DNA from 2 places in the Bulleidia sp. HCP3S3_C9 genome. Region 1 is predicted to be linked to the other one. Evidence: riboswitches for the same ligand, from Rfam matches in the RefSeq annotation. Region 1 holds a riboswitch; the other holds the start of a gene.
The links. Region 1 has a riboswitch for thiamine pyrophosphate ahead of thiW (energy coupling factor transporter S component ThiW). Riboswitches for the same ligand answer to the same signal wherever they lie in the genome.
Positions count from the first base shown of each region.

Region 1 (16,312 bases):
TTCTTCTGGTGTTAAACATACCAATGTTTCTTTTTGCATGAAAAAGAAAGAGTATGCTACCATGAATCTATCTAAGCCCTGTAGAAAGGACAATGCATATGAGATTTACAGTTGGACAATTAGCAAAAGTATATAAGATATCTGCACAGGCAATTCATGGATATGTAGATATGGGAATTCTTCCGTGTGTGAGAGATGATAATGGATATCGTTATTTTGATGACTATGGTTTTCAGATTCTTGGAACAATCATAAAAAACAGAAATATTGGCTTTCCGCTCAAAGAAAGCAGCTATGTATATGATAAGTCTAGTTTAGAGGAAATCATGGAACGCTTAAGTGAACAGGAAAGAAAAGTGAATGATGAACTGTTGGATTTAATGACACAGGTTAGACAGCTGGATTTTGACAAACATCTTCTGCAAAGAGCAGCGACACAAAAAGATGTTCCTGTTTTAGTAGATATGGATAAAACATTTCGATATCTTCTTGGAAACAATACTAAAAATATAAAAGAGTTTATTAAAGAAGACTGTACATCTGTATCTTTATGGTATTCCAATCTGTTCTATACGCAATCAAGTCTTGTTTTACATTATGAAAATGAAAAGATACAAAACTATTCTTTATGTTTAATGACAAGTAAAACGAATTTCTATGAAAGAATTGATTATCAAAGCGAAAATCTAGAAATTGTAGAAGCAGGGAAAGCGATTTCAATTGTGACTGCGTATAAAAACGAAGTAAACATCAACCAGCTTGAGAGTTTGATAAAACAATCACTTGTGAAATATCCTGAATACTGTATCAAATCTGATCCATTTACCAGACTCGTCACATCGTATCGTGATAAGCTTTGTGAAAAAGTGAACATAATTGAGCTATTGATCCCAGTGAAAAAAATATAAAAATAGCACTTGTTTATCAATATACTTGATAAAGTACACTGAATGCATAGTGGAGGGAATGAAAATGAAGAAACTAATTACTTCTTTATGCATCATGCTTGTATTAAGTGGATGTAGTGTATCCAATGGTAAATCAAAGTTTACTGCGGGTGAATACGAAGCTACAAGTAAAGGTTTCGGTGGTGATGTTACTGTTAAATTAACAGTCGGTGACACTGAAATTAAAAATGTTGAAATTACTGCAGACGATGAAACACCTGAAGTTGGCGGCAAGGCAATTGAAACATTAAAGGAAAACATCTTAAAGGCAAATGGAGATGAAATTGATGGTGTCAGTGGAGCAACTTTCACAAGTGACGCTGTCAAGAATGCCTACAATGAAGCTATCGCTTCTGCAAAGGGTTCTTCCAATGAAGAAACAGCGCAGGTAAAAGATGGCAAGTACACAACAAAGGCTATGGGTCATGAAGACTGGGTCTATGTAACAACACAATTCAAGGACGGTGCAATTGTCAGCTGTTCAACAACAAGTCACGAAGAAACAATGGGAATTGGTAACTATGCAGCTGCACGTATTCCAGCAAGAATTCTTGAAAACCAGAGTTTAGAAGTAGACAGTGTCAGTGGTGCAACAGTTACAAGTAACGCTGTCAAGAAGGCTGTAAAGGATGCCATTGAACAGGCTGGTGGATCTGTCAGTGCATTCTCAAAGCCAGTTGAAAAGCAGGTTGTTAAGTCTAGCAAAGATGTATCTTATGACGTTGTTGTTGTAGGTGCAGGTAACGCTGGTTTAATTACAGCAACGCGTTTAGCTGAAAAGGGCTATAACGTAGGTGTATTTGAAAAGAATGAAATTCCTGGCGGAAGCATGCCAACGACATATTCTGGCATTATGAACTCTTATTCTGAAACTGTAGCAAACTTTGCATTAGGTGATGAAAAGAATAATCCAAGCTGGAATATGGACCTCTTACTTCCAGTCTTCAAGAATTTGATCAATCCTGAATATGACCGCTTTAATGGTGAACAGCCATACCAGAAGGTTATGCTTGAAAATGCTGGTAAAGTTGTTGACTGGTTCAAGGATATCGGTGTTGGTTTTGCTTCTATGGGTAACTATGAAGGTGGTTTATCATATGGCTTAACACCATACCTCGCTCCTGGATGCTATCAGGGTGGTGCAGGATACGCTGCTATGCTATTGGCACAGAGAATGGAAAAGTTAGGTGCTGATGTTCACTACAGCACACCAGTTACTTCTATTTCTACAAATAAAGATGGTGCAGTTACAGGTGTTGTAGCAGAAGGTGAAGATGGTACAACATACAACGTTACAGCCAAGGCAGTAGTACTTGCAACTGGCGGCTTTGGTGCAAATCAGGAAATGTTTGATGAATACTATCCTCAATACGCTGGAATGAGTGTAAACTGTGTTCCTGGATCTACTGGTGATGGTATTAAGATGGCACAGGAAATTGGTGCTGATATTGAATGCATGGGTAGATTCTTAGGCATGTTCATGAGCGAATATGGAACAAACTATGAATTGGCATTCATGCATACTTCTACGCCTGGTATTATGGTGAATGCAAGTGGTGATGAATTTGGTAATATCACAGCTAGCAACCATACAGTATTAAGCAAGGCAATGATGGATGAAGCAAATGGTGGAGAATTCTATTACATCTATGACGATGAAGCTGCACAGAAGACAAGAGACTTCGACGCTTATGGATTCAGCTATCAGTCCATTTTCGAAAGAGAAGCTACACAGCACTATGATTCTGTAGAAGATGCCGCAAAAGCTTTAGGTTTAGATAACTTAAAAGATGCAATTGAAGCAAATAACAAATATGCTTTAGCTGGTGAACCAAATGAATTTGGCCGCAAGATCTGTCCATATATCGAAACACGTGATGGTATCTGGGTAACACACGTTGTTCCTACTTTATATTTAACAACAGGTGGTTTAGTTACAGATACTGATACACATGTTATAAATAAAGATGGCAATGCAATCAAGGGATTGTATGCTGCAGGTGATGTAGCTGGTTCTATTGAAGAAAAAGATGGCAAGACATATGGTAATGGTTTTGACCAGGCTTTGGGATATGGATACCACGCTGCTGAAATCGTAGCTGAAGAAATTCATTAATTCAAAAAATGAAGACAGGTTAGTACTTTTGAAACAAAGTACCGCCTGTTTTTTTGTATACTGATACATGGAGGATTTTCTATGATAAAAATTGCATTTTTTGATATTGATGGGACACTACTGAAGATGGGACATACAGAACTGTCTGAAAGAACAAAACAGACACTTCTATCATTACAGTACAATGGTGTTTTGTTATGTTTGGCAACTGGTAGAGGAAATATTGGACTGCCACTTTTTCAGGATATTCAGTTTGATGTGATTGTCACATTTAATGGTTCATTGATTCAGACAAAAGACAAAGTGATTTTTAAAAATCCGTTGGATAAAAATGATAAGTTTCAGATCATTCAAAATTTAAAAGATATGCATCGTGCAATTGCCATCAGTAATGAACATCTGCTTGTAACAAATGGAACAGATGCAGATCTTGCACAATATTTTGCATTTGGAAATCAGCCAATGCATATCGTAGAGAACTTTGATGAAGTTTGTAAACAAGATATCTATCAGATCATGTGTGCATGTCAAAAAGAAGAATATACAACAGTATTAAAAGGAACAAAGCATACTGAAATTACTGCGTGGTGGGATAGAGCTGTTGATATCATTCCAAAAGACTGTGGAAAAGGAAATGCGGTCAATGAAGTATTGAAGTATTATGGCTTTTCTAAAGAAGAAGCAATTGCTTTTGGAGATGGCGAGAATGATATTGAAATGCTGGATGCAGCTGGTACAGGGATTGCTATGGGAAATGCAAAAGATGCAGTGAAAGAACGTGCAGATTTGACTTGCAAATCTGTTGAAGAAGATGGTATTTATGAGTATTTTCTTGAAAATCAGCTAATATAAAAAAATGACAGAAATGCCATTTTTTATGCGAGTAGAAGCAGTAATATTGGAATTGTCATTAAAGATAACAGGGTAGAAAGCGCAACACTAAACGAAGCAGTCTTCACGTCTCCATGGTATTCACTTGCACCCATCGCAACCATACTTCCAACTGGCATGCCTAATGTAATTGTTACCATTTGTACAATCATTGGATCATTTACAAATAGATGCATCATGAAGTATGTAATCACTGGTATTAGTACTAAACGGAGTGCACTCATAAAATACAACGTTTTATTTGTAATGACTTCTTTGATTGGATAGCAGGCAATGGAAACACCAATGGATATCATGGAAAGTGGTGTTACAACGCTTCCAATAAAGGAAAGAGAACCGCTGATGCATTCTGGCAGCTGTATATGTGTAAAGAATAAAATAATCGCAATCAGGGATGATACAACACCAGCAGATAATAGCTGTTGTGGTTTAAATGAAAATGTTGTTTCTCCGTCTTTTGATAATAGATAACTGCCAAGCGTAAAGAATAGTATATTGTATGGCAAATGCAGAATTGTGTTATAGAAGATGGCATCATTTCCAAAGATGGACTGCACGATAGGCAATGCCATAAAGCCACAGTTGGAGAACATAAACATACAGACATAAGTATTTTTCTTGCTTTGAAAGCAAGGAAATGCAGTTGCTAAAAGAAATGCAACAACAGGCAGCATGCAGTAGATAGCAACACCGATAATGACAAGCTGAATGACAAAGGATTGATCGATGCTGGAAACTGAAGTCACAGAAGAAATAATCAGACAAGGCGTAGCAATTTTAATAATGAATGAAGATAAATGCTGATTCACATCTTCTGTCAGGATACCTTTTTTATTCAAATAGTAACCCAACCCATCCGCAAAAAAAGCTTGCACATAATATTAAATACAAACATAAAAAATCTCCCCTTGATTAAGACGAATGATATCATATACAAAAAGAAAATGATAGATAATAGTTATTAGTTGAATTATGAGGGTTATATGAATAAAAAATATTGATATTGGCTGGCAGTCCTAGAATTGGTGGAAATTCTGATTTGTTGTGCGATGCATTTATGCGTGGTGCATTAGAGAGTGGAAATATTGTAGAGAAAATCAATTGTGCATCTAAGAAGATTGCTTCATGTTCTGCATGCTATTATTGTAAAAATCATGATGGGTAATGTGTATATCACGATGATATGTAAAAAACAAAGAATTCTAGTACATCGCAACTCTTGGTGATGCAGAAGAGAAAGAGGCAAGTACAACGATTGCATGTTTTAAAGGATATGAAGAATGTGCAGATGGTGCAATTGAAAAAGGTATATTAATTGCAAGCAATGTTTATGAAACTGGTACTGTTGCTTCTACATCTAAAATGGAAGAAGCATATGTGATGGAAAAGAAAGTATAAGTCAGAATTTATTTCTGGCTTTTTTTCTATGAATATTACGTTTTTTCTTTAAATGTTATTGAAAGTGTATTTTTGAATTGATTAAAGCGATATAATATATAAGCATGTTTTTTGTCGATAAGATGAAACTGTGCTGTCTTAGAAAAGTTGGATGATGAATGAATAAAAAGAGTGTTGTGAAAAGAATTAAAAGAAACTGTTATATCGTTGGTATGATTTCTTTTATTGTTGCACTCATTTTTGGAATCATCGTTAACTCTTATACTGAAAAAGAACAAAAAGCAAACGCAACATATACTGCAAAAAGTACAGTTCGCAGAATTAAATCACAACTAGATCAATATGTTGTTATCTCCGATTTTCTAGAAAATACAATTAATGAATGATATCCTCTTGATCAGAATGAATTTTCAAAATTAGCTGAATTGATTCCAAATGAAAATGGAGTCGTAAAAGCTTTTGAGATTGCTCCCAGTGGAATAGTTTCTACGGTTTATCCAGAAGATGGAAATGAAATCGTACAAGGATTGGATTTGCTTTCTCTTTCTGTAGGGCATAACGATGCAACTTTAGCAAAAAATACAAATGAATATACATTGGGTGGCCCATATCAATTGAAGCAAGGTGGAACAGGTGCTTTATTATTTAATCCAGTATATCAAAAAGATGCTTCAGGAAATGAAAATTTCTGGGGATTTGTTGTTCTTGCAATTGATTGGAATCGCTTTATTGATCAAATCGGATTAGATAAATTAAATGATGCATCATATAACTATGAAATATGGAAAAGTGACGGAGATATTTCTAATCGTTTTGTACTTGCACAGAGTGAGGAACCTTTATCGAAGCGTTGTTTAACGGTGGAGTGTAATATTCCTAACTACATGTGGTACTTTGAGATTGAGCCAAAAGATGGCTGGATTCCTGCATCACAATGGTTTACTACGATCTTTATTTCGTACTTATTTTCTTTGATGATTTCTACATCCTTTTACTTATATACTTCTAGAAAGTTTCAACAGCAGCAATATGCTATTCAGTTGAAAGAATCTGCAGAACAGGCACGTAGTGCAAATGAAGCAAAAACAAGATTTTTATTTAATATGAGTCATGATATTCGTACACCAATGAATGCAATTATTGGCTTTTCAGGTTTGATGGAACAAAATCTTGATCATAAAGAGAAAGCAAAAGGATATTTGAAAAAGATTCAAGCATCCAGCAATCTTCTTTTAACAATTATTAATCAGGTTTTAGAGATGGCTCGTATTGAAAGCGGTACTGCAACATTGAATTTAGAGCCATGTAATTTAAGTGAATTATTTCATTCCGTAAATTTCGTATTTGAATCTGATGTTAAAAAGAAAGGATTGCATTTTCAAGTAGATTCTAAAGTTCAACATCATTATGCGTTCTGTGATATTACAAAACTTCAGCAAATCTATTTAAATATCGTTAGCAATGCAATTAAATACACACCTGCAGATCATGCAATTACAGTATCAGTAATTGAAGTGCCATCTCATAAAGAAAATTATGCGCGGTATATTTTTGTGTGTGAAGATACAGGATATGGTATGAGTGAAGAATTCCTTCCACATATTTTCGAAGAATTTACTAGAGAACATACAACGACAGAGAACAAAATCAGTGGTACAGGTTTAGGGCTATCTATTGTGAAATCGATGGTTGATTTGATGGGTGGAACAATTAAAGTAGAAAGTATCAAAGGAAAAGGTACAAAGTTTACAGTGGACATTGCTTTACAAATTGCTTCTAAAGAAGATTTCGCTGAAGAACAGGTAATGACAAAAGAAATTGTAAACAATGAGATGAAACACAAACGTATTCTTTTAGCAGAAGATAATGATTTAAATGCTGAAATTGCTATTGAAATATTAAAAAGTGAAGGATATCTTGTGGAACATGCTTCTCATGGTCAGCAATGTATTGAGATGCTTCAAAATGCGAGTGATGGGTATTTTGATTTAATTTTAATGGATATTCAGATGCCTTTTATGAATGGCTATGAAGCATGTAAAGAAATTAGAAATATGAAAGATACGCAGAAAGCAAATATTCCAATTATTGCGATGACTGCCAATGCATTTGAAGAAGATAAGCAAATGGCAATGCAATCAGGGATGAATGATTATGTACCAAAACCAATGGACATGAAAATATTAAATCCGATATTACAAAAATACTTATGAAAACAGCTTTGTTCAATTGAAAAACAAGGTTGTTTTTTTTTTTTTTTTTTTGTGAAGTTGAAAGATAGATTGCTACTTGAACTATGTTCTTTTTTGTACTAAACTAGTTTTTGTAGTAAATAAATACGGGGAGCAATTGCTGAGAGGAAGTTCGACTTCGACCCATCAAACCTGTACGGATAATGCCGACGTAGGGAGAATAAGTTGATGATTATGACCTGTCTCTTTGCGTGCAGGTCGTTTTTATTTGATTACCTTACTGTAGGGGAGCGCCTAGAGTAGAGAAAACAAGCGAGGGAGCCTGAAGTGACAGGTTGAGAGATGACTGTTTGTCAGATACCGAACCATAGACAGATGGTTTTTGCGTGTTTTCTTTTACCATCTGCATACAGGAGGAATATCATATGAATAAACACAACAAACTTTTATGCATGGTCTTTTTTGCAATGATGGTGGCAGTAGGCGTTGTTATTTCACCAATCTTACGTGTCGAAGGCATGTGTCCAATGGCACATCTGATTAACATTACAATGGCTGTTTTTATGGGACCTTGGTACGCATTCTTATGTGCTTTAGCAATTGGTCTGATTCGAATGATGACAATGGGAATTCCACCACTTGCTTTAACAGGGGCTATCTTTGGTGCAACACTGTCTGGCATTTTCTATAAACTTTCTAAAGGTAAGATCTGGGCTGCAGTACTTGGGGAAATCATTGGAACAGGTATTATTGGATCCATTATTTCTTATCCAGTTATGACATACCTTTGGGGGAAGACAGGTTTAACATGGATGTTCTATGTCCCAAGTTTCTTGATGGGTACGATCATTGGTGGAAGTATTGCATTTGTTGTGCTCACAACAATGTCTCGTAATGGCAGTTTACAGATGATTCAGAGAAAGTTAGGGGTAAATCAAATTGTTGAAACAAATCACTGAAAAAAATCCTTTGATTCATTGCATTACAAATCCGATATCGATTAATGACTGTGCAAATTTAATACTCGCATTTGGTGGAAAGCCAATTATGGCTTGTCATCCAGAAGAAGTAGAAGACATCACTTTAAATTCTCAGGCATTGGCATTGAATCTTGGAAACTTTGATGATGTACGTGCAGAATCAATGATCAAAAGTGCAAAGATTGCATTGGAACATCACATTCCTTGTATTCTTGATCTAGTCGGTGTTGCATGCAGCCCATTAAGAATGCAGTATGCAAAAAAGTTGCTTTTAAAAGCAAAACCAACAGTCATCAAAGGAAATATCAGTGAGTGTAAAGCTTTCTATGGCTTAACGTCACATGCGCATGGTGTAGATGCTGATATCTTAGACGTAGAAGATGTGTATGAGAGTGCAAGATGGTTGATGGATTTATCTAGAAGCACTGGATGTATTGTCGTATGTTCTGGAAAAACAGATATTATCACAGATGGCGAAAAAGCAGTGTGTATTCGTAATGGACGAGCAATGATGGGGTGCTTGACTGGTACTGGATGTATGTTAAATGTAGCAATCGCAACATTTCTTGCTTGTGAAGATGCATTTGATGCATGTGTAGATGCAACGTGTTATTATGAAGTAGCGGCAGAAAAAACGAAGGCAGATGGCCCTGGAACATTCCATATGTATTTCATGGATGAAGTCTATCAATTAACAGAAGAAGATCGCCGTTTATTTCAGATTGAGGTGATAAAATGAAAAATATTGACTGTACGTTATACTGTATTACAAACTCTGATGGTATGAGTGAAGAAACATTTTTAGATAAAGTAAAGGGTGCCTGTGAAGGTGGCGTAACTTTAGTACAGCTGCGTGAAAAAGATCGTTCTACACTTTCTTATTATGAACTTGCATGTAAAGTGAAAAAGATTACAGATGCATACAAGATTCCACTGATCATTGATGATCGTATTGATGTTGCGATGGCTGTTGGATGTGGCGTGCATTTAGGTGCAGAAGATATGCCGATTTCAGTTGCACGTGACATCATGGGAAAAGATGCTGTCATTGGTGCAACAGCCAAAACTGTTGAAGCCGCTATCAAGGCAGAAGCAGATGGTGCTGACTATATTGGATGTGGTGCAATCTATCCAACAAAAACACATGTAAAAACAAAGATCACAAAAGTAGAAGTATTGAATGAAATATGTAATGCTGTCAGTATTCCAGTTGCGGCCATTGGTGGACTGAAAAAAGATAATCTTTCTATCTTGAAAGACAGTCCAATTCAAGGTGTCTGTGTTGTTTCCGCAATCATGGATGCAGAAGATACGAAAAAAGCCAGTGAAGAACTGCTCGAAGAAGTACATAAAATTCTTCACAAATAATTTACCTGTATGGATTGACTAATTTAGAGGTTTCATCTAAACTGTTCTCATCCAATAGGGGAGTAGCTATGGATATACGATTGTATCCATCTGCACATCACCAACCGATAAATACATATTTATCTGGTGTCAGACTTAGAAGCAAGACCTTTGGTAGACAAGATTATATCTGTCTATCAAAGGTCTATTTTATTTGGCAGGAGGGAATAAAATGCAGGATTTTAATAAGTCAATTGAACAGATTGTAAAAGAAAAACAAACAACGCAGAATGGTTTAACATCTTTAGAGGCAAAAGAAAGACTAGAAAAAGATGGACCAAATGAACTGGAAGCACCACCATCCATTCCATTATGGAAACGTTTTGTATCACAGCTGCAGGATCCAATGATTATCATTCTATTAGTTGCAGCTTTGATCTCAGCATTTACTTCATATTATGAATGTTCCTTAGAACAGAAAGCATTTTTTCCAACGGATAGTTTGATTATCCTGATTGTTGTTTTAATCAATGCAGTCTTAGGTGTTCTGCAGGAAAGTAAAGCAGAGAAAGCCATAGAAGCATTACAGAAAATGAGCGCTTCAACAAGCAAGGTACTGCGTGATCAGAAGGTTGTTGTACTGCCATCCACGCAGCTTGTAAAAGGTGATGTTGTTTTACTGGAAGCTGGAGATTCAATCAATGCAGATGGAAGAATCATTGAATGTGCTTCTTTAACAGTAGAAGAATCTGCATTAACTGGAGAAAGTACAAGTGTAAAAAAGAATACAGATGTTATTGCACAGGATGATATTCCTTTAGGTGATAGAAAGAATATGGTATATCGCGGAAGTGATGTTGTGTATGGCAGAGGTAAAGTACTCATTACAAGTACAGGTATGGATACGGAAATGGGTAAGATTGCTAAAGTCATCAGTACAACAAAAGAAGGCAAGACACCTCTACAGATCAAGCTTTCTCAATTATCTAATGTTTTAACAAAGATTGTAATTGGTATCTGTGTATTTATTTTTGTATTCTCAATGTTTATGCATCGAGATATCTTTGCGAGCAATGATATGATGCTGATCATTGAAAAGAGTATCGACTTCTTTATGGTTGCGGTAAGCCTGGCAGTTGCGGCAATTCCTGAGGGACTGGTCGCAGTTGTTACGATTGTCTTATCCATTGGTGTTACGAATATGTCAAAGAAGAAAGCAATCATCCGTAAGATGACTGCAGTAGAGACACTAGGATGTGCTTCTATTATCTGTTCAGATAAAACGGGTACTTTGACACAGAACAAAATGAAAGTTGTGAAGACATATGGAGAAGATGAAACATTGTTGTCTACGGCAATGGTTTTATGTAATGATGCAACGGTAGATGAGAAGCAGGAAGTGAATGGGGAACCTACAGAAGCTGCACTTGTACAGTATGCATTAAAGAATCATCTGAATAAAAATGATTTATTGAAGAATGAACCTCGTGTTGATGAATATCCATTTGATTCTACGAGAAAACTCATGAGTACGATACATCAGCAAGGTACATCCTATATGCAATATACAAAGGGTGCACCTGACGTACTCATTGATCGTTGTACAAAAATCATGAAAGATGGTGTAGTTCAGCCTCTTACACCAGAAGAGAAAAATCATCTTCTGCAGGTGAATAAGTCAATGGCTGATCAGGCTCTTAGAGTACTTGCTACAGCATATACGACATATACAGATGCATCTGAATTTGCTGACAAGGAAACAATTGAATATGATCTTATCTTTATTGGACTGATGGGAATGATTGACCCTGTGCGTCCTGAAGTCAAAGATGCAATCAAAACATGCAAGAGTGCTGGTATTACACCAATCATGATTACTGGAGATCACTTAGATACTGCAGTTGCAATTGCGAAAGAATTGGATATTCTACAAGATTCTTCACAGGCAATCACTGGATATGATCTGCAGAAGATGAGTGATGAAGATTTTATGGAAAACGTGCAGAAGTACAGAGTATATGCACGTGTTCAGCCAGAACATAAAACACGTATCGTAAAAGCATGGCAATCTCTTGGAAATGTTGTTGCGATGACAGGTGATGGTGTCAATGATGCACCAAGTATTAAAACAGCGGATATTGGTGTTGGGATGGGTATCACTGGTACAGATGTTACGAAGAATGTTGCAGATATGGTACTCGCAGATGATAACTTTGCAACAATCGTAACGGCAATCAAAGAAGGCAGAAGAATCTACGATAATATTCGAAAGGCAATTCAGTTTCTGCTGAGTTCAAATCTTGCTGAAGTACTATCTATCTTTATTTCTACACTATTAAACTTCACGATTTTAAAAGCACCACATTTGTTATTTATTAATCTTGTCACAGATTCTTTACCATCCATTGCATTAGGCATGGAAAAAGAGGAAAGTAATGTGATGCAAAGAAAGCCTAGAAATGCATCTGAAGGTATCTTTGCACAGGGTCTTGGATTCAATGTTGTTTATCAAGGCGTCATTGTAACACTGTTAACATTGGCAGCCTTCTTTATTGGTGAACGATTAGAAACAGGAAGATGGGTATTTATGAATATTACAAATTGTGAAGAGGGAATGACAATGGCGTTTTTAACAATGTCAATGTGTGAAATTTTTCATAGTTTCAATATGCGTTCAACTTCTGCATCCATCTTTCAACTATTCAAAGAAAACAATCATAATCGCTTTCTGGTATTCACTATGATTCTTTCATTGATCTTTACAACATGTGTGATTGAAATTCCTTTCTTGGCAAATGCATTTGGATTTACACCAATTACATATGTAGAATATGGCATCTCACTGCTGCTTGCTTTATCCATTATCCCGCTCGTTGAAATTGTAAAGTATTTTCAGAGAAAGAAGTAAATGAAAAGTCGGATCAACTCCGACTTTTCATATTGTTTTTTATAGTTGATACCCCATTCTTTTATTACAGCAAGAATGGGACGCATTGATTCACCAAGATCACTTAATGCATATTCTACATGTGGTGGAACTTCTGAATAGACAGTGTGGGTGATAATACCATCTTCTCCCATAGATAGAAGAGAATCTGTGAGTACTTTCTGGCTGATGCCATCAAGATTTTTTTATAAAAACTTCAATGTGTTTAAATTTAAACACATTGTCTATATTATCAATATCAATTAAAAATATATTCTTTTACAATAAATGAAAAAGGGGATCCACCGTATGATGGATGCTTGACATTATTGTTACAATCCATGATAATACTGCAACCACAAGGAGGAAATCTATGCAAAGTCGAATATCAAAGCTATGGAGTCGTTTAAAAGAAGGCATCACAGTCAAAAGTGTACTTGTTATACTGTTAGGAGCAATGATCTGTACATTTGGTATCCATAACATTCATCAACGTACACATATTACCGAAGGCGGTGTGATTGGAATGATGCTTTTTGTTGAACAATGGCTGAAAATTTCTCCAGCCTATATCACTCCGATTCTTGATATTGCATGTTATGCATTAGCGTGGAAGTATCTTGGTTCAAGATTTATTAAAATTTCATTTATTTCTACAACATTTGTATCGCTGAGCTATAAATTCTGGGAATTGTTTCCACCGATGCTTCCTGATTTATCATCCAGGCCATTGATTGCTGCAATTGCAGGAGGAATGTTTGTAGGAATTGGCGTAGGTCTTATTATCCGCCAAGGTGGATCGAGTGGAGGAGATGATGCACTTGCATTATCGATTTCACGTATTTTACATTGGAAACTGGCACGCTCTTATTTATTTACAGATGTTGTTGTATTAATGCTTTCTCTAACATATATTCCACTGACACGAATTTTCTATTCGTTGATAACAGTAACATTATCTTCTTACTTGATTGACTGGGTAAAGTCGCTCAAAATCTAAATGTCGTTGTTAAGCAACGATTTTTTTCTTCCTTCATAGTAAGTAATAACTTACTATGATATACTGATGCTAGAAAATATATATACAAAAGATAATTATTTGAAACTGGAGGAGGGCTTTGTTATGACGGCAAAGAATACAAAAAAATTAACGATTCTACATTCTAATGATCTGCATGGTGATTTTCTTGCAGAACATATTGATGAGAAACTTATCGGTGGTGTTTCGTTACTATCTGGCTATATCAATGATGTACGAAAGAAAGAAAAGAATGTTGTATATGCCATTGCGGGAGATATGTTCCGTGGTTCCATCATTGACAGTGAATATCAGGGATTATCAACAATTGAAATCATGAATATGCTTTCTCCTGATATTGTAACAATTGGCAACCATGAGACTGACTATGGTATTGGACAGTTGCTGTTTTTAGAAAAATGCGCAAAGTTTCCAATTGTAAACGCAAATCTGCATATCCGTACAAATAATGCAAGACTATTTAAGCCATGTAGAGTTTTAAAGATTGATGGCATGAAGATTTTATTTATTGGAATCTTGACAGAAGAAGTTATTTCACAGACAAAGAACGATGGTATGATTGGTTCTTTGATTGACGTAGAAGATGCCGCAAAAGCGATTGCGAAGATCTGCAATATGTATAATTCCATTGACATTGACTTCACTGTCTTATTAACACACATTGGATTTGAAGAAGATAAGAAGCTTGCTTCATTATTAGATAAGAGTCTGGGTGTTGATATTATCATTGGCGGACATTCTCATACATTATTAGAAGAACCTTGTATTGTGAATGATATTTTGATTGTGCAGGCAGGTACAGGTACAAATCAGATTGGAAGATTTGATATCGTTGTAGATACAGATAACAATTGTATTGATTCTTATGAATGGCAAATCGTTCCAATAGACAATGACCATTGTTCTGTGGATCGAAGAATCATGAAGCTAATCTATTCCTACAAGAATGAAACGGACCAGAAATATCAGAGAGTCATTACGCGTCTAGCAAGAGAATTGACGCATCCAAATCGCAACCAGGAAACTGAGCTTGGCAATTTACTTGCGGATGCTGTATATCGCAGTTTGAACGTGAATATTGCAATGTTTGGTTCGGGTGCAATTCGATCTGAACAGCTTGGCCCAATTGTGATGTATCAGGATTTGAAGGAATGTCTGCCATATGATGATCCTATCTATATGCTGGAAGTAACTGGCGATGAATTCATTCGTATGGTGAAATATATGGTGAGAGATGAAGTATGGCAAGGGGAGCATTGTGAGTTCTATCAATTTTCAAAAGGCATTGAAATTGTCTATAACAGAACAACAAAAGAATTTGAAAAGTTTGAATATCAGAAAGAGCCGATCAATAAAGAAAAACTTTATTCTATCAGTCTTGCAAAGTTCCATTATACGAACTTTGATGAATTCTTCCATGTATCTCTAGAAACGATTGAAGCACGTAAGAAGGCACGTATTGTTTCTACTTCTACCAATGATATCATTGAAGAATATTTGAGCGAAAATCAGCATTTAAATGCACATATAGAAGGCAGACTGATTGTGAAAGATTAACACAGAACCTATTTTCTGTTTTAGAAAAGTCTGAATTGCTGTTCAGACTTTTTATGTGAAAATTCAATGGATCTATTATTATACTGAATATTTCGCTTTTCATTTCTTGAAAATTTACTAAAATATAACTTAGACAAATAGGATGGGATGGTCAGTTTGATGGAAGTATACATAAAAAAGAGAATACTGATTATTTATACCGGTGGAACAATCGGTATGATGAAAAGTGACCATGGCTATACGCCAGAAAAAGATTCTTTTCTAGAACAGTTGAATAACATACAGGAATTAAAAGATGAAAAGATGCCACTGTGGGATCTTGTATCTTTAGAGCCACTGCTGGATTCCTCTAGTGTTTCTGTTGATGAATGGAACAAGATTGGAGAAATCATTGCGAATGCCTATGAAAGCTATGATGGATTTGTTGTGCTGCATGGTACTGATACAATGGCATATACTGCTTCCGCATTATCTTTCATGCTGGAAAATTTAAGCAAGCCAGTCGTATTCACTGGTTCTCAAATTCCACTTTGTGAAATTAGAAATGATGCAAGAGATAATTTAATTACATCTTTTCTGATTGCTTCTAATGAGAATATACATGAAGTCTGTCTTTATTTTGGCGGTAAACTATTACGAGGCAATCGTGCAATTAAATTCTCAGCGAATGATTTGATTGCATTCATGTCACCAAATTATCCAACATTGGCAGATGTTGGCATTGATATTCGATATCATCGTTCTGCACTGATGAAAGAAACAGATCAGCCATTCTCATTCCAGAAGCTGCAAAGAGTGCCGATTGGTGTGTTGAAAGTATTTCCAGGAATTCAATTTGATTTGTTTGAACCTATTATGATGAATGCTTTAAAAGGCATCGTTGTTGAAACGTTTGGTGCTGGAAATATTCCACAGGATG
Region 1 is NZ_JBQHWJ010000046.1:3,097-19,408, reverse strand. It holds gene ACTND6_RS08290 (MerR family transcriptional regulator) at 99-908, shown strand; gene ACTND6_RS08285 (FAD-dependent oxidoreductase) at 973-3,063, shown strand; gene ACTND6_RS08280 (HAD family hydrolase) at 3,145-3,915, shown strand; gene ACTND6_RS08275 (AEC family transporter) at 3,939-4,829, opposite strand; gene ACTND6_RS08270 (hypothetical protein) at 4,958-5,119, shown strand; gene ACTND6_RS08265 (hypothetical protein) at 5,511-5,738, shown strand; gene ACTND6_RS08260 (ATP-binding protein) at 5,778-7,565, shown strand; TPP riboswitch at 7,682-7,779, shown strand; gene thiW (energy coupling factor transporter S component ThiW) at 7,970-8,503, shown strand; gene thiM (hydroxyethylthiazole kinase) at 8,484-9,263, shown strand; gene thiE (thiamine phosphate synthase) at 9,260-9,892, shown strand; gene ACTND6_RS08240 (calcium-translocating P-type ATPase, PMCA-type) at 10,104-12,779, shown strand; gene ACTND6_RS08235 (winged helix-turn-helix transcriptional regulator) at 12,764-12,988, opposite strand; gene ACTND6_RS08230 (YitT family protein) at 13,171-13,797, shown strand; gene ACTND6_RS08225 (bifunctional metallophosphatase/5'-nucleotidase) at 13,921-15,393, shown strand; gene ansA (asparaginase) at 15,553-16,312, shown strand, end outside.

Region 2 (6,939 bases), on a different contig from region 1:
GTAAACTGGAGTCATGAATTCCGAAAAATGCTCGGCTACCATGACACTCTTGACTTTCCGAATAAACTGGAATCCTGGTCAGATCTTCTGCATCCACAGGATAAAGAAAGAGTAATGGTGCAGCTTCAGGCGGCAATTAAGGATAAGACGAACCAGATAAAATACCGGGTAGAGTATCGTATGAGAATGAAGGATAATCAATACCGGTGGTTTCGGGCATCGGCGGAAGTAATACGCCGTCTGGATGGTTCTGCCAGCAGGATTGCCGGGATTTTTATTAACATTGATGCGGAGAAAAAAGAAATTATGCAGGCACAGAAATCTGCTGCTTTCCACCGGGCTTTTACGAAAGCAGATCTGTGCGAGTATTATGTGAATCTGGAAGCGAATACTTTTGATACCTTTAAGGTTGAACCGTCCCTGATGACCATCTTTGAACAGAGTCATACTTGGGATGAATTGATTTGGCATTTTGTGGATTCCTATGTTGTGGAGACAGATAAGAAGGCGGTATCCTCTTTTTACGACCGTGGTTATATTGCAGAAAGGCTGAAGGGTCTGGAAACCGAATTGTCTTTAGAGTGCCGCATCACTCTGAATGGAGAAGAACGATGGGTCCGCAATGTGGTCATACGTGGCGAAATAGAGGATTCAGAATATGCCATGATCTTTCTGCGTGATATCACAGAGGCAAAGGTAGAGAGCGCACGGCATCTGCAGATGGCAGCGGATAAAGCTTCCATGGAGCAGCTGATTCAGAGTATTGTGCGTCTAGTTGACCGCTTTGTTGTCTGTGATCTGGAAAATGACAGATATGAATTCTACAATCTGAATGGACAGATGATATATAAACCTCTGGGATTTTATCATGATTTTCAGATGCAGGTTCTTGAAAAATATAAGACACTGGAACCATTGGAAGCTATAGATATCCTGATTGCCCCGGATAATATTCGGAAGAAACTGAAAAGTGAAAATGACATTTATAAGTTTGAGTATTGCAGTCTGGATGAAAAGACTTATAAAATCGCTTCTTATATTCCCTTGGAATGGAAGAATGGAAAGCTGGAAAAGGTATTGCTGGCATCCATGGATGTGACACAGGAGAAGAAAGCAGAGATTGAATCCCGTCAGGCACTGAAAGAGGCTTACCGGTCCGCAGAAAATGCAAATCGTGCGAAAACAGAATTCCTTTCCAATATGTCCCATGATATCCGGACACCAATGAATGCGATTGTGGGTCTGACGGCAATCGCAGGAGCAAATGTTGAGAGCAAGGATAGAGTCATTGAATGCCTCGGCAAGATCACAGAATCAAGCCACCATCTGCTTGGGCTGATCAATGAAGTATTGGATATGGCACGTATTGAAAGTGGAAAAATGACACTGGCACAGGAAGATTTCAATCTGTCAGAGCTGGTAGATAATCTTATTACACTTACGAAACCGGTGCTTGATGAACATAAACATAATTTTGATATACACATCAATCATATTGAACATGAGGCTGTCTGTGGTGACAGCTTGAGGATTCAGCAGGTATTTGTGAATCTGATGAGTAATGCGATCAAGTATACACCGGATGGTGGAAATATTACTTTTTCGATAGAGGAAAAACCCAATGGATTTTCAGAACTTGGATGCTATGAATTTACGATTGAGGATAATGGAATCGGTATGTCACCGGAGTTCCAGGAAATCATGTTTGATCCTTTCAGCCGTGCAGATGACCATCGGACAACCAGAGTTCAGGGAACCGGTCTTGGAATGGCAATCAGCAGAAATATTGTGAACCTGATGAATGGCACTATTAAAGTGGACAGTACCTTGCACAAGGGAACTAAAATCACAGTAACAATTTATCTGGAGCTTCAGGAAAAAGAAAAAGAACAGGACAGAGATCTGATGAATCTGCCGGTTCTGGTTGTGGATGATGATAAGACGTGCTGTGAAAGTACAATTGCCACACTGAAAGAAATCGGTATTACAGGTGAATGGGTTCTTTCTGGCAAGGAAGCTGTTGAACGTTGTTATGCACGTCATGAGCTAAAAAACGATTATTTTGCTGTTATCTTGGATTGGAAGATGCCGGAGATGGATGGTATAGAAACTGCAAGACAGATCCGGAAACGGATTGGGAAAGAGATTACCATTATTGTACTGACATCCTATGAATTCAGTGAAATTGAAGAAGAGGCAAAGACGGCAGGTGTAGATGCTTTTATTGCAAAACCGCTGTTCCGTTCCCGACTGACGGCTACACTGCGGCAGTTTACTTCAGGCAGAAAAGAAAATACAGCGAGAAATTATCTGGAGAAACTGTCAGAAGCAGATTATACAGGAAAAAGGATTCTGCTGGTTGAGGATAATGAGTTGAACAGAGAAATTGGTGTTGAAATTTTGAAGATGACAGGGGCAGAAGTGGAAACAGCAGAAAATGGAAAAATCGCAGTTGAAAAAGTGGAAGCTTCTCCGAAAGGTTCGTATGATCTTATTTTTATGGATATCAAAATGCCTGTCATGAATGGTTATGAGGCAACTGCAGCAATCAGGAGCCTTCCTGGTGAAAAGGGGAAACTGCCTATTGTTGCCATGACTGCCAATGCTTTTGCAGAAGATATACAGCTGGCCAAAAATACAGGCATGAATGGACATATCGCGAAACCGCTGGATATGAATAAGTTGAATGATGTTCTGGAAAACTGGCTGTAATTGTCTTCCTGGATGCATGGGAAAAGCAGATAGGAAATATAGAGAGGATTTTGTTATGACGGAAACTAAATATTTATTTCCGAAGCAACCGCAGTCCATGGCAGAAACCCTGTGAGGGTTAATAACCACTTATAAAACTTTGGCTTTTAAATTCCTGTTTATCGCACTGTTTAAAAATATAATCCGTTAACTTTCTTATCCATGAAGAAAGCTGGCGGATTTTTTGTGCTTTTTGACGTGGCAATGGGGGGGTACTCTCATTGCTTAAAAAAATAGTATTAAAAAATGTTATAAGCAAGGAAAATGAGTAAAGAATTGTATTATATTGTTTGCACATATTTGAGTAATGAAAAAAATAGAACTTTGTTTGCTCAAAGAATAAGTGAAAAAACTGTGGTTTTGAGCGTATTTTCTAAATGCAACTGATAATATCGTAATAGTTGCTGGAAGCAATCGTATGCTTGATTATAAAATAGCAGCGAAAAGAGAGGTATTTATATGAAGTATAGTTTTGTTGGGGTTATTATTTGGGGAATTGTTTTGCTGATTGGATTAGCTGTGATTGCTGGTTTTATTACTTTATTGTTTTTTGGCATCAAAGCATTAAAGAAATACTTAAATACAAAAGAAGTCAGAGAAGAAAAAGCAACAATTAAAAAGAGTCTTGGGGAAGTTATTAAGCAACATCGAGAAGAATGTAAAATGACACAGGAATTTGTTGCGGAAGCAATCGGTGTCAGCCGTCAGGCAGTATCTAAGTGGGAAAATGGAACTTCAGATCCAAGTACATCTAATTTAATTGCGATAGCGAAGCTGTTTCATATTACACCAGAAGAATTATTGAAAGAGGTATTATAACGAATAATGAAGAAGAAGGTTTTGCTAATTAGTGCTGTTGTGATCGTGACTATATATGTGTTTACTTATTTTGGTGGATTTACTACGGGTAAATCATTAGATGTAAATGAATTTAAGGCGTATGCAAAAAGTGTTGATGAAATCTCTATTCCACAAGAATACAACATTATTGCTTTAGGTGAAGCAACACATGGAAACAAAGAATTTCAACAGTTAAAGTTAGAAGTATTCAAAAAACTTGTAGAAGAGCATCGTGTTCACAGTTTTGCTTTAGAAGGTGATTTTGGCGGGTGTGAAGAAGTGAATCAATATATTCATGGTGGAGAAGGAACACTGAAAGAAATTGTTCAAAAGATTGGCTTTCAAATCTACAAAACAGAAGAAATGATGCAATTGATTGAATATATGCGGGAATATAACGATGATGCTGAAGAAGATGAACAGCTGAATTTTTATGGTTTTGATATGCAGAGAATTACATATTCTTTTGATACGTTGAAAAAAGAATGTATTGCTGAAGGAATTGATTTATCATTTTTGGATTATTTCATCATAGATGGTCAATGGAATCAAAATTATAGTTATGAAGAGAAAAAAGATTTACTGATGAAATTAAAAAAGACATTAGAATTGAAAGAGTTTAATGGTGATTCGATTCATTTTGTAGATGTGTTATTACAGAATGTTGAAGTTTTACATAGAAAAGATACTGATGGAAGCTTATTAAGAGATCAGTATATGGCTGAAAATGTTTCTTGGATTTTGCAAAAGGAACAGCAAAGAGGAAATGATTGTATTTTCATCAGTGGACATAATGAACATGTTGCAAAATGGGGAAGTTATGACTCTATGGGGAAACTGTTATCAAATCAATATAGATATTATGTGATTGGAACAGACTTCTATAAGACAAGATGCAATTTACCTGAAGGAAATCATAAACGTACCATACAGACATTTTATTCACATGATTCATTAGCTAAAACAGCGAAATTAGCCGGCTTTAAAATGTGCTGGATTGATTTTTCTTCTCTTGAAGAAGGTACAGAAATTAAAAGGTATGCAGATGCATATACCTATATGGGAACACTAGGAGAAAGCTACTCTATCATGAATCGATTCCTTCCTCCTAGCTATCGCATGTTTCAGCCACCCACAACGCTTTATGACAGTATGATTTATGTCTCAAATGCATCACCAACAAAGATTATTGAATGATTATTGATTTACATGTTACAAAGGAACTATAATAAACATGTTGAAAAATGGGGAGCTGAGTGGCTGAGAGTAGGTTCGACCTTGACCCTGAAACCTGATTTGGATAATGCCAACGTAGGGATGATATCTTTATTGTATGTTAGCTGCAGATTAGGTTTTTCTGCAGTTTTTTGTTTTTTGATCAGAATATGGCGGCAAATTGGGGGCACCACCTTATGTCGCATTAAAAAAGTAATGCAGGAAGGAGATAGAAAATGAAAACAGCATTAACAATCGCTGGAAGTGATTCCAGTGGAGGCGCTGGTATCCAGGCGGATATCAAAACAATGTGCGCAAATCACGTATTTGCGACGAGTGCAATTACAGCACTAACGGCACAGAATACATTAGGTGTTACAGGAATTATGGAAGTAACACCAGAATTTCTTGGAAAGCAGCTGGATGCAGTCTTTACAGATATTTATCCAGATGCTGTGAAGATTGGAATGGTTTCTAGTTCTGATCTGATTCGTATGATTGCTTCAAAACTACAGGAATATAAGGCAGCTAATATTGTTGTGGATCCGGTGATGGTCGCAACAAGCGGTGCAAAACTCATTAGTGATGATGCAATTGAAACATTGAAAAAAGAATTGTTGCCTTTAGCAACAGTCATTACACCAAATATTCCTGAAGCAGAAGTTTTAGCGGATATGAAGATTGCAAATGAAGAAGAGATGATTATCGCTGCTGAAAAAATTTCTAAGAAATTTGGATGTGCAACTCTGGTAAAGGGTGGTCATCAAATCAATGATGCAAATGATCTGTTGTATAGGGATGACGCATATACATGGTTTCATGGAAAACGTATTAACAACTCTAATACACATGGAACAGGATGTACATTATCCAGTGCTATCGCATCCAATCTTGCAAAGGGATATGATTTGGATACATCCGTAAAACGTGCAAAGGATTATATTTCTGGAGCATTAAATGCGATGCTTGATCTTGGCAAGGGATCTGGACCAATGGATCATTCATTCGCGATTGATAATGAATATGCAAAGGAGAATGTTCAATGAAGAAAACTTCTTTGTTTGAAAATGCATTGATCTGGTTTGGTGCAGGTGTTTCTATTGCAGAAATACTGACAGGTACATATCTTGCACCTTTAGGATTGAAAAATGGTATTTTAGCCATTGTGGCTGGACATGTCATTGGCTGTATCTTATTGTTCCTGGCTGGTGTTATTGGTGGAAAAATGCGCTTAAGTGCGATGGATTCTACAAAAATGAGCTTTGGACAGAAAGGCTGTCTTTTGTTTGCAACACTAAATGTATTACAGCTGGTTGGATGGACAGCAATCATGATTTATGATGGTGCACTTGCGGCAGATGGTATTATGCATACAGGTGCATGGATCTGGTGTTTGATTATTGGTATCTTGATTCTTGTGTGGATTGGTGTTGGTATTACAAACCTTGGAAAAATCAATACAGTTGCGATGGTTGCTTTATTTGTTTTGACTTTAATGCTTAGCAAATTTATCTTCTTTGATGGAAACAGTGCAGTTGTATGTACAGAAGCAATGACGTTTGGTGCAGGTGTTGAACTTGCAATTGCGATGCCTTTGAGCTGGCTGCCTTTGATCAGTGACTATACACGTGAAGCTAAAGATCCTGTGAAGGCTAGTTTAGTTAGTAGTATTGTGTATGGAATCGTTAGCTGCTGGATGTATTTGATTGGTTTAGGTGCGGCATTATTTACAGGAGAATATGATATTGCACAGATCATGTTGAAAGCAGGTTTAGGTATTGCTGGATTATTGATCATTGTATTCTCTACAGTTACAACAACATTCCTGGATGCTTATTCTGCAGGTATTTCTAATGAATCTATCGTGTCAAAGTGGAATGGAAAACACGTAGCAATGGTTGTAACTGTTGTTGGTACAATTGCGGCAATTGTATATCCAATGGATAACATTACTGATTTCCTGTATTTGATTGGTTCTGTATTTGCTCCTATGATTGCAATCCAGATTGCTGATTTCTTTATTCTAAAGAATGATAAAAGAAATGCAGAATTTGATGTACTGAATCTTGTATTATGGCTTGTCGGATTTGTTGTATATCGCTGTTTTATGCAGATTGATACACCTGTTGGAAA
Region 2 is NZ_JBQHWJ010000051.1:804-7,742, forward strand. It holds gene ACTND6_RS08660 (response regulator) at 1-2,712, shown strand, start outside; gene ACTND6_RS08665 (helix-turn-helix domain-containing protein) at 3,211-3,570, shown strand; gene ACTND6_RS08670 (erythromycin esterase family protein) at 3,577-4,788, shown strand; TPP riboswitch at 4,827-4,926, shown strand; gene thiD (bifunctional hydroxymethylpyrimidine kinase/phosphomethylpyrimidine kinase) at 5,043-5,852, shown strand; gene cytX (putative hydroxymethylpyrimidine transporter CytX) at 5,849-6,939, shown strand, end outside.
Region 2: it holds a riboswitch for thiamine pyrophosphate, as region 1 does, so the genes downstream of both, thiD (bifunctional hydroxymethylpyrimidine kinase/phosphomethylpyrimidine kinase) here and thiW (energy coupling factor transporter S component ThiW) in region 1, are expected to answer to the same signal.